3 regions of the Nocardioides aromaticivorans genome follow, and region 2 is predicted to be linked to each of the others. Evidence: predicted binding sites of a transcription regulator. Region 2 holds the regulator's gene; each other region holds the start of a gene.
What was found. The regulator LexA, encoded in region 2, represses DNA repair genes until DNA is damaged. The targets are predictions, from matches to a motif close to TCGAACANNTGTTCGA.

Region 1: the regulator LexA is predicted to act here: its motif matches at 1,844-1,859, upstream of BJ993_RS05370 (alpha-ketoglutarate-dependent dioxygenase AlkB).
Region 3: the regulator LexA is predicted to act here: its motif matches at 1,051-1,066, upstream of BJ993_RS04455 (HNH endonuclease signature motif containing protein).

What each region holds. Positions count from the first base shown of each region.
Region 1 is NZ_JACBZM010000001.1:1,150,110-1,153,378, forward strand. Features, by position in the region: gene BJ993_RS05350 (hypothetical protein) at 1-225, opposite strand, end outside; gene BJ993_RS05355 (hypothetical protein) at 222-545, opposite strand; gene BJ993_RS05360 (DUF8819 family protein) at 635-1,003, shown strand; gene BJ993_RS05365 (GntR family transcriptional regulator) at 1,037-1,750, opposite strand; gene BJ993_RS05370 (alpha-ketoglutarate-dependent dioxygenase AlkB) at 1,881-2,504, shown strand; gene BJ993_RS05375 (VOC family protein) at 2,604-3,002, opposite strand; gene BJ993_RS05380 (hypothetical protein) at 3,055-3,269, opposite strand, start outside.
Region 2 is NZ_JACBZM010000001.1:3,237,113-3,240,381, reverse strand. Features, by position in the region: gene BJ993_RS15410 (hypothetical protein) at 1-103, shown strand, start outside; gene BJ993_RS15405 (LysM peptidoglycan-binding domain-containing protein) at 201-620, opposite strand; gene lexA (transcriptional repressor LexA) at 906-1,631, shown strand; gene BJ993_RS15395 (MXAN_6640 family putative metalloprotease) at 1,681-3,269, shown strand, end outside.
Region 3 is NZ_JACBZM010000001.1:952,565-955,833, forward strand. Features, by position in the region: gene BJ993_RS04450 (AAA family ATPase) at 1-670, opposite strand, end outside; gene BJ993_RS04455 (HNH endonuclease signature motif containing protein) at 1,234-2,535, shown strand; gene guaA (glutamine-hydrolyzing GMP synthase) at 2,562-3,269, opposite strand, start outside.

The DNA of each region.
Region 1 (3,269 bases), 2.1 Mb from region 2:
GTCGCCGCTGAGCGGGAGGACGAGCAACTCCTCCAGGCTCCCCTCCGGCAGCCGGCGCAGGCCGAACCCGAGGTCGTCGAGCGCGTCGATGCCGAGGTTGACGACGTCGCGGACCTCGCCGAAGGTCGCGTCGAGCGCGCGGAAGTCGGCGTCGTGCACGAGCGCGGACTCCCCCAGCGCGGGCTCGGGGAGCTCCGGCGGCTCGGGAGCCAGCAGCCCGCTCATGCGACCACCGGCATCCGCCCGCGCACCCGGAGGTCGAGCTCGCGCAGGTCACCTCCGGTGCCGGCGACACCCTCGCGGAGGTCGGCCCAGTCGGCGAGGGCCAGGCGCTCGAGCTCGAGGAAGCCGTCGGCCACCAGGTCAAGGAGCGGCGCCAGCGGCCGCAGCAGGCACAGCGGGCTCGGCTCGAAGCCGGCGCGCTGGCACACCCACGTGCGGGCGTAGCGGGTGATCGACCGGAGCTGGTCGGCGAGGAGCGCCATGTCCTCGTCGAGGCGGTCGAGGTCGGTCCAGGCAGGGATGTCGATGTCACGCTCGGCCACGGTGAGTCCTCTCGTCGGGGTGCCGTACGGCGGGTGCCGCACCCCGTGCCCGTCGCGACCGGGTTGGGAAACCCCCGCACAATGGACCTGTGGACGACAGCGTGATCTATGTGGCACGAGCACAGGTGCTGGCCGACCTGGCGGCCCGTTCGCTCGACACGCCCACGTCCGTGAACCTGCTCGAGGAGGCCTGCTCCGAGCGCCGCTGGTGGCTCGAGCAGTGGGCCGAGGGGGCGCCGTACATCGCCGGCCTGATCGCCCAGGACCTGCAGGACGCGCTGGCCGACGAGTTCGGCCGCGACCAGCGCGGCGGCCTGTGGCCGGTCTGCTCGCACTGCGCGGAGGGCCCGGTCCACGCGCTGCACGTCGACCCCGACCTCGGCGGCCCGGACCCGCAGTGGGTGTGCGAGGAGACCGGCGAGGCGGTCGCCCCGCTGGGTCGGCTGGCCGACGCCTGAGCGTGGCGCCGGGCTGAGCGGACGGACCGACCGTCAGTCGCGCAGCTGCAGGTGCAGCGTGTAGTCCTCGCCGCGCAGCACGGAGCGTGACATCTCGACGACCGTCTCGCCGTCCAGCGCGCGGCGCGTCAACCGCAGCACCGGCGACCCCTGGGGGAGCTCCAGCAAGGTCGCCTCCTCGTCCGTCGCGAGGCCGGCACTCACGGCGTCCTCGGCCCAGGTCGGCCGGTGGCCGCGGGCCGCCAGCTCGTCGTACAGGCTGGCGGGGAGGTGGTCGAGCAGGTCCCCGGCGAAGGCCGCCGGCAGGTAGGTCTCGGAGAGGCAGACCGGGCGGCCGTCGCCGACCCGCAGCCGGACCCAGCGCACCAGCGGCTCCTCCGGGTGGACCCGGAAGGCGCCGGCCATCGCCTCCCCCGCGGGGACGCTCTCGGCGACCAGGGTGCGGGTCTCGACGGCCACGCCCCGGAGGGCGAGCTCGTCGGTCAGGCCCCGCACGCCCGTGGCGGTACGACGTGGGCCGGCCACGAACGTCCCCCGGCCCGGGTGCCGCTCCAGCACGCCCTCGCCGACGAGCGCGTCGAGCGCCTGGCGAACGGTCATCCGGGCGACGCCGAAGCGGTCGACCAGCTCGCGCTCGGACGGAGCCGGCGTGCCGGGGGCCCGGTCACCGACCAGGCTGCGCACGTACTCGCGGATGGCCACGTGCTTGAGCGACCGCCCCGTCGTGCTGCCCTGAACTGCTGCCACGGTGCGAGGCTAGGGATCCGGCGCGACGGTCGTCCCGCGAATGGCGAATCCTTTGCCCCTGCGCGACACCACGCTTGCGATGGTCGAGGCAATGCGAACACCTGTTCGAAGAGCGGCGTACGCTGTCCCCATGTCGGTGGACTTCCAGAGCAGCCTCTTCGACACCGCCACCACTCCCGAGGTGGCCCGCATCGAGCGCCGGGCGCTGAGCAACGGCGCCTGGGTCGACGTCGCCCGCAACTGGCTCGCCGACGCCGACGACGTGTTCGCGACGCTCGTGCGCGACGTGCCGTGGCGCGCCGAGCGCCGGGCGATGTACGACCGCGTGGTCGACGTCCCCCGCCTCGTCTACACCTACATGATCGGCGAGGAGCTGCCGCACCCACGGCTGACGACCGCCCGTGACCAGCTGACGGCGCGCTACCGACCCGAGCTCGGCGAGCCGTTCCGCACCGCCGGCTGCTGCTTCTACCGCGACGGCCGTGACAGCGTCGCGTGGCACGGCGACACCATCGGCCGCGGCTCGACCGACGACACCATGGTCGCGATCGTCTCGCTCGGCGACCCCCGCCGGCTCCACCTGCGCCCGCGCGACCCGGAGCGCCGCGAGGAGGCCTTCGCCGTCGAGATGGGCCACGGCGACCTCGTCGTCATGGGCGGGTCGTGCCAGCGGACCTGGGAGCACGCGGTGCCGAAGGTGGCCTCGGCGGGGCCGCGGATCTCCGTGCAGTTCCGCCCCCTCAACGTCTTCTGACTCGTCGGGCCGAGCGTGTCTCCGGCGAAGGGCGGCGAGCAAGCTCGCAGGGCGACGCCTCCCGCCACGCTGCCGGCCTGTCCCGCGGCCCAGCCAGCTTCAGGCTTGGGAGGCCAGCTCCGCCGGTGAACGGACGACGCAGAACTCGTTGCCCTCCGGGTCCGCGAACGTCATCCAGCCGGATCCGGGGCCGTGGATGCCGCGGTGGTCGGCGATCGGCGTGGCGCCGTACTCGATCAGCCAGTCGATCTCCTCGTCGCGGGTGCGCTCGCGCGGGCGGAGGTCGAAGTGGACGCGGTTCTTCACCGTCTTCGCCTCGGGCACCTCGATGAACAGCACCTGGTGGCCGGTCTCGGGGTCGCGGATCATGCACTCCTCGTGGCCGGGCAGGTTGGGGTCGCCGTCGAGGTCGACATAGCCGAGGACCGGCTTCCACCACTCCGAGAGCTCGTAGGCGTTGGCGCAGTCGACCGTGGTGTGCGAGATGTACGACGTCATGGCGCCACTCTCACGAACAGCGGCGGCCGCCCACAACCGGATATCGGCAGGATCAGGGGGTCGTGGCGTCGGTGGGTGCCGCGGACTCGCCGGTCGACGGCTCGGCCGTCTGCGTCACCGTCTCGGTGACGGTCGCCGTGGCGCTCGGGGTCGCCGACCCCGAGGGCGTCGCGGAGGTCGTCGCGCCGGTCGGCTCGACGGTGGCGCTCGCGGTGTCGTTGGGCGTCGGGGTCGCCGTGTCGCTGGGCGTCACGCCCTTCTTCCGAC
Region 2 (3,269 bases):
GGCGGTGCGCCTCTCACGGGCCGTCGGCCTGACCTCCTCGCCCGAGCCGAAGGCGAAGCGGGACCCGAATGCGCCGAAGGGTGGCAAGCGCGCGGCTCGCTGAGCCGGGCCTGCCACCCTTCGCCTTTCCCCTGCTCCGCTGGGGTCGAGTCAGCGGAGTAGCTCCGCTGGGGTCGAGGCAGCGGAGAGTCGGTACGCCGCTAGTGCGCGGCGGGGATCCGGAGCTGCTGGCCGGCGTAGACCATGCTCCCGTCGAGGGTGTTGAGGTCCTGGATGTCGGCCATCGCGCCGCGCACGTCGCCGCCGCTGGCCGCTGCGACGTCGCTGGCGATGTCCCACAGCGTCTCGCCGGGGGCGACCGTCACGACGTCGACGGCGGGTGCGCCACCGCCGTCACGGGTGGCGGCGGAGCCGGCGGCGATCGCGACGGCGAGAGCGGCGACGACCGCGAACGCGAGGAGGAAGACGACGACACGACCCCGGCGGGTGAGCCGGACCCGGCCCGCCCCGCGAGCTGGCTGCGCGACCCGGCGGGTGGCGGCGACACGGGAGGTGCCGACGCGCACGGCGTTGCTGCGGCCGGCGCTGACGCGGTGGGGGGCGATGCTGATCGTGCTCATGTCTCATGTCCTCCGGGGAAGTTGTCGGGAACTGTCTAGTGACGGGGTCCGACTGAAGGTGTTCGATCAGGCGTTCGATCGAACATGTGTACGAGGTTAGATCACACGTTCGAACAAATCCAGCACCCGTTCGAAATCGTGTTCGAAGGGCGTGTCGCGACACGCCGTTCGAACAGATGTTTGAAACGCCGCCGCCGGATCGGTTAGCGTCGTCACATGCAGCCGGTCGGCTGATCGGGATGTCCGATCAACGGCCGGGACATCTGAGCGAACGGGAGGCACCCCATGGCGGAGCGCAAGGCAGGACGCGGTGTGACCGAGCTGCCGGACGGTCCCCCGGACGCGACCGGCCTGACGCCGCGCCAGCAGCGGGTCCTGGCCCACATCAAGGACAGCATCGAGAAGCGCGGCTACCCGCCGAGCATGCGCGAGATCGGCCAGGCCGTGGGGCTGACCAGCACGTCGAGCGTCGCCCACCAGCTGCGGGTCCTCGAGGAGAAGGGCTACCTGAAGCGCGACCCCAACCGGCCGCGTGCCCTCGAGGTCTTCCTGCCCGAGGTGATGGCCGCCCGCAAGGCGATGGGCTCCGCCGAGGAGACGTCGTACGACGAGACGGGCATCGGCGACGCGGCTCCGGTGCCGGCCAACGTGCCGGTCGTCGGCCGGATCGCCGCCGGCGGCCCGATCCTCGCCGAGGAGCGCGTCGAGGACGTCTTCCCGCTCCCCCGCCAGCTCGTCGGCGACGGCCAGCTGTTCCTGCTGGAGGTCAGCGGCGAGTCGATGATCGAGGCGGCCATCTGCGACGGCGACTACGTCGTCATCCGGCAGCAGCCGACCGCCGAGAACGGCGAGATCGTCGCCGCGATGATCGACGGCGAGGCCACGGTGAAGACGTTCCAGCGCAAGGACGGGCAGGTGTGGCTGCTGCCGCACAACCCGGCCTTCGAGCCCATCGACGGCACCAACGCCACGATCCTCGGCAAGGTCACCGCGGTCCTGCGCCGGGTCTGACATAGGGTCAGGGGGTCCCTGTCGGCAACTCGGTGAGGCCCGTTCCCCCATGATCCGTCCCCGCACCCCCTGGTCGGCGCTCGTCGCGCTGCTCGCCACCCTGCTCGCGACCGCCCTCGCGGTGACCGCGCTCGGCGTCCCCGCCCGCGCGGCGGACCCGGACCCGGCACCGGACGCCGAGGAAGTGGCCGAGCACGCGCTGGAGACGGTGCAGGACCTCGTCGAGGCGCCGGTCGAGCCCGCCGACCCCGCCGCCGGCGACGTCGAGGGCAAGAACCTCACCCTGGCGCTGCGCGACCTCGCGGTCACGCGCGGCGACCTGCCCGACTCCAAGCGGGCGACGGCCGCGCGCCTGCTGGCCCGGCCGACCGACAGCGCCTCGGAGTGCCTCAACGAGGACCTCGCCTGCTACGGCTCGCACACCGTCAAGCGCAAGTGCAACACCGTCGTGTGCGTGCACTGGGTGAGCAGCGGCACCAACGCGATCCCCACCGAGAACGACGGCGCCGGTGGCGCCTTCCCCGGCGTGGCCGGCGGGACGCCGGACTACGTCGAGTTCACCCTCGACACGATGCGCAACGTCGCGAACACCTACGTCCGCGCGGGCTACAAGAAGCCGATCTCCGACGGTGGGGCCGACGGCAGCTCGCTGCCCGACGTCTACCTCGGCAACATCGGCAGCGCCGGTGCCTACGGCTACTGCACCACCGACGAGGACGTCTCGGGCCACGTGGCCGCGCCGGCGTACTGCGTGCTCGACAACAACTACGCCGAGTTCGGGATCCTGCCGCGCTCGGCGCTGCGGGTGACCGCGGCCCACGAGTTCTTCCACGCCGTCCAGTTCGCCTACGACGTCAACGAGGACGGCTGGATCATGGAGGCCACGGCCAGCTGGGTCGAGGACGAGCTGTACGACGGCATCAACGACAACCGCGCCTACCTGCCCTACGGCCCGCTCGCCAAGCCGAACCAGGCGCTCGACGCGTTCACGCAGATCGAGCCCTACGGCACCTGGATCTTCTTCCGCTACCTCTCCGAGCGCTACCCGACCTCGGTCGCCGGCCTGCCGACCATCGTGCGCGACATCTGGCGTCGTCTCGACGACGGCGGCTCCGGTGACGCCAACACCTACTCGCTCCAGGGCCTGGTGGACGAGCTCGCGGCCAAGGGCACGAACATCTCCACCCAGCTCGCGACCTTCGGCATGTGGAACCGCCGCCCGCTCCTCTACGAGGAGGGCAGCGCCTACCGGCCCGCGCCGCTGCGCAAGACGTACACGATGACGTCCTCGGCGCGCACCCGGTCGGTCGGCTTCAGCCTCACCCACCTCGCGACCGGCACGTACCGCTTCACCCGCGGGTCCGGGCTGGTCACCTCGAAGGTCACCGTCGGGCTGAACCTCAACACCCTGTCGATCGGTGCCGCGGCCGTGATCACCGTGAAGCGTCGCAACCAGGGCGCGGTCTCGCGGGTGGTGCCGCTCACCAGCGACGGCAACGCCTCGGTCAGCTACGCGTTCGGCTCGACCACCGAGTGGATCGAGGTCACCGTGGCCAACGGCGACACCCGCTACAACTGCGGCGACATGGCCGACGACCAGCAGTCCTACCTCTACACCTGCCAGGGCACGCCCCAGCA
Region 3 (3,269 bases), 2.3 Mb from region 2:
CGGGCAATTTGAAGCGCACCTCCGACTCTTGGAAGGGCAGGTCGGCGACGATCGCCGCCGCAGATTGATCGAGCGTCTCCCGTACCAGTGTCTCGAGCGGCTCCATCTGGTCGCGGAACTGCTGTTGAAGACCGGTACTGCGTGAGCTACCGGTGCGGATCAAGATGGCCTCGAGCGTGTCCAACAGGCGCGCGAGGGACTCCGGTTCATTGCGGTCGACGTCGCCGGCGACGCGGACAGAGGGGATCTTGACGAAGTGGAACCGGTTCAGGACCTCGAGGTAGAGACGTCGCGCGTCATCTGCCGTCACTCGCTGCGAGGTCTCGTAGGACACGGCACCGCCACGGCTGCACCGCACCTTGATCCAGAACCGGTTGTCGCGGCGCAGAATCGGGGCGAAGGCCGTGCGTTCGTCCTCGGTCAGATCGGTGAACCAGACCTGGATACTGGACAGGGTTCGGGCTCCAAGGTCCCGGTAGTAGGCATTGCGAGGCAACAGGCCGCGCAGGCTCTCGCCCGTCGGATCGGCGAAGAATGCCTCTAGCAGCCGAACCGCCGACGACTTGCCGGCGTTGTTCGGCCCGGCAACGAGCTGGATTGCCGTATCGACCTCGAGCTTGAGTGACTTGAATCCCAAGAATCGCTCGACATCGAGCTCGCAGACACGCACCCGGAGAATTTAGTTGCTGCCGAAGCGCCGCGCGGATGTTCAGCAGGAACGAGGCGCGAGCCCGGTGACGACCGGCCGCTTCGCCCCCGAGGCCGAAGAGCCTGCGTCACCTGTGCCGCGGCCCAACCCTGGGTCCGCCGGTGCGCTCGAGCCGCGCCTCGTCGCCAAATCGGGCCGGGTCGATGGCTCTGGTGGCCGATGTCCGGACGAAGGCAGACACGCCTTCCGCTCAGGGCTCCGCAGTCCACAAGCAGATTCCTGCCCCATGTGGAATGCCGCGCACTCGATTCCCGAGGTACGTCACACCGCCGCCAATGCTGCTCGATCGGAACAGCGCCAGCGGGTAGTCCACAACAGCCCACCGCCCCTTGCGCGGATATTCGAACAGATGTACGATCGGCCCACGGCCGCAAGGCGGGGTGCAACGAGAGGCCCCGGGGACCTGAGGTCGATGTCCAACAGGACATGGCACGCACCTTCCTGGTGCGGAGCCGCTGCACCGGACGGTGCCTCCTGGCGGGCGACAAGTCAGTTTGTCGCGCCTGCCCGAGGAGTTCCGCCAGATGTCCGTCGCCGTCGTCGCACCGCCGCACCCGGTCCTCGGGTGTGCGGCCGAGATGCGTGCGGCGCTGGACGCGGTGGCGGCGGTGCAGCCGACGTACATGAGCACCGCCGACAAGCAGACGGCGCTCGTCGAGCTGGCGCGCATCGAAGGGCGGGTCGCCGAGCTGCGGATGCGGGTCCTCGCGGCCTCGGGCGAGGTCGGGGAGGAGTCGGGAGCCCGGGATGCTGCGGCGTGGCTCGCGCACGCGACGCAGGCGGAGCCCGCCACCACCCGGTCCGACGCCGTGCTGGCCGAGCGACTCGAGCGCCGGCCGCTGGTGGCGGCCGCGATGCGCGAAGGGCGCGTCTCCCCTGCCCAGGCACGCGTTGTCGCCGCCGTCCTCGAGGACCTCCCTAGCCGCCCCGGCCAGGAGGTCGCCACCGATGCCGAGACCACCCTCGTCGCGTTCTGCGAGCACTTCCGGCCCAGCGAGCTGCGCCGCCTCGCCCGGCGCCTGCTGGAGGTGGTGGCACCGGAGGTGGCCGAGGCTGAGGAGGCCAAGCGCCTCGAGGAGGAGGAACGACGGGCGCTGGCTGAGGCGTTCCTCAAGTTCCACGACCTCGGCACCGGCCTCACCCGCTTCTGGGGCGCCTTGCCGACCGCCGTCGCCGAGCGGCTGAAGCGCTACCTGCAGGCCTACTCCTCGCCGCGGCGTACGAAGAAGCGCGGCGGACCCTGCGAGGACGACCCCTCCCCCGATCCCGCCGCCCCCACGGGCACCGGCGAACGCGTACCTGCCCACCGGGCCCACGCCCGGGCGTTCGCGGCCCTGCTCGAGCTGCTCGACCCCGACCGCCTGCCCGAACACGGCGGCGACGCCACGACCGTGATCATCACGATGACCCTCGATCAACTGTTGACCGACCTCGCCACCGCGGGGATGGCGTCGACGAGCAATGCCGACGGCGAGATCACCATCTCCGCCGAGGAAGCACGCCGGCTGGCCTGCCAGGCGGGCCTGGTGCCGGTCGTCCTCGACGGCAAGGGGCAGCCGCTCGACGTCGGGCGGGCCAGCAGGCTCTACCGGGCTCCGCAGCGACGGGCGATCCGGCTCCGCGACCGGCGCTGTCGGGCCGAGGGGTGCACGATCCCCGCGGCCTGGTGCGAGGTCCACCACCGCGAGCCGTGGTCCCAGGGCGGGCGCACCGACATCGCCGATGGCGTCTGCCTCTGTTCCCACCACCATCACCTGGTCCACGACCGGGCGTACGACCACCACTGGACAGCCCAGGGCGACGTGAGGTTCCACCGACGGCGGTGACGCAGACGCGCCCTACCGCCCGGACCTCACTCCCACTCGATGGTGCCCGGCGGCTTCGAGGTGATGTCGACGGTGACCCGGTTGATCTCGGCCACCTCGTTGGTGATGCGGGTCGAGATCTTCTCCAGCACGTCATACGGCAGGCGCGCCCAGTCGGCGGTCATGGCGTCCTCGGAGGTGACCGGGCGGAGGACGACCGGGTGGCCGTAGGTGCGGCCGTCGCCCTGGACGCCGACCGAGCGGACGTCGGCGAGCAGGACGACCGGCATCTGCCAGATGTCGCCGTCGAGGCCGGCGGCGGTCATCTCCTCGCGGGCGATCGCGTCGGCCTCGCGCAGGATGTCGAGGCGCTCGCGGGTGACCTCGCCGATGATCCGGATGCCGAGGCCGGGGCCGGGGAACGGCTGACGCTGGACGATCACGTTGGGCAGGCCGAGCTGGGCGCCGACGGCGCGCACCTCGTCCTTGAAGAGCTCGCGCAGCGGCTCGACCAGCTCGAACTCGAGGTCCTCGGGCAGGCCGCCGACGTTGTGGTGGGACTTGATGGTCGACGTACCGGCGCCGTGGCCGGACTCGACGATGTCGGGGTAGAGCGTGCCCTGGACGAGGAAGCCGACCTTCGTGCCCTCGGGCGCGTCCTTGATGACCTCGAGCTCGGCGCCCTCGAAGGCGCGGATGAACTCGCGGCCGATGATCTTGCGCTTCGCCTCGGGCTCGCTGGTGCCGGCGAGGGC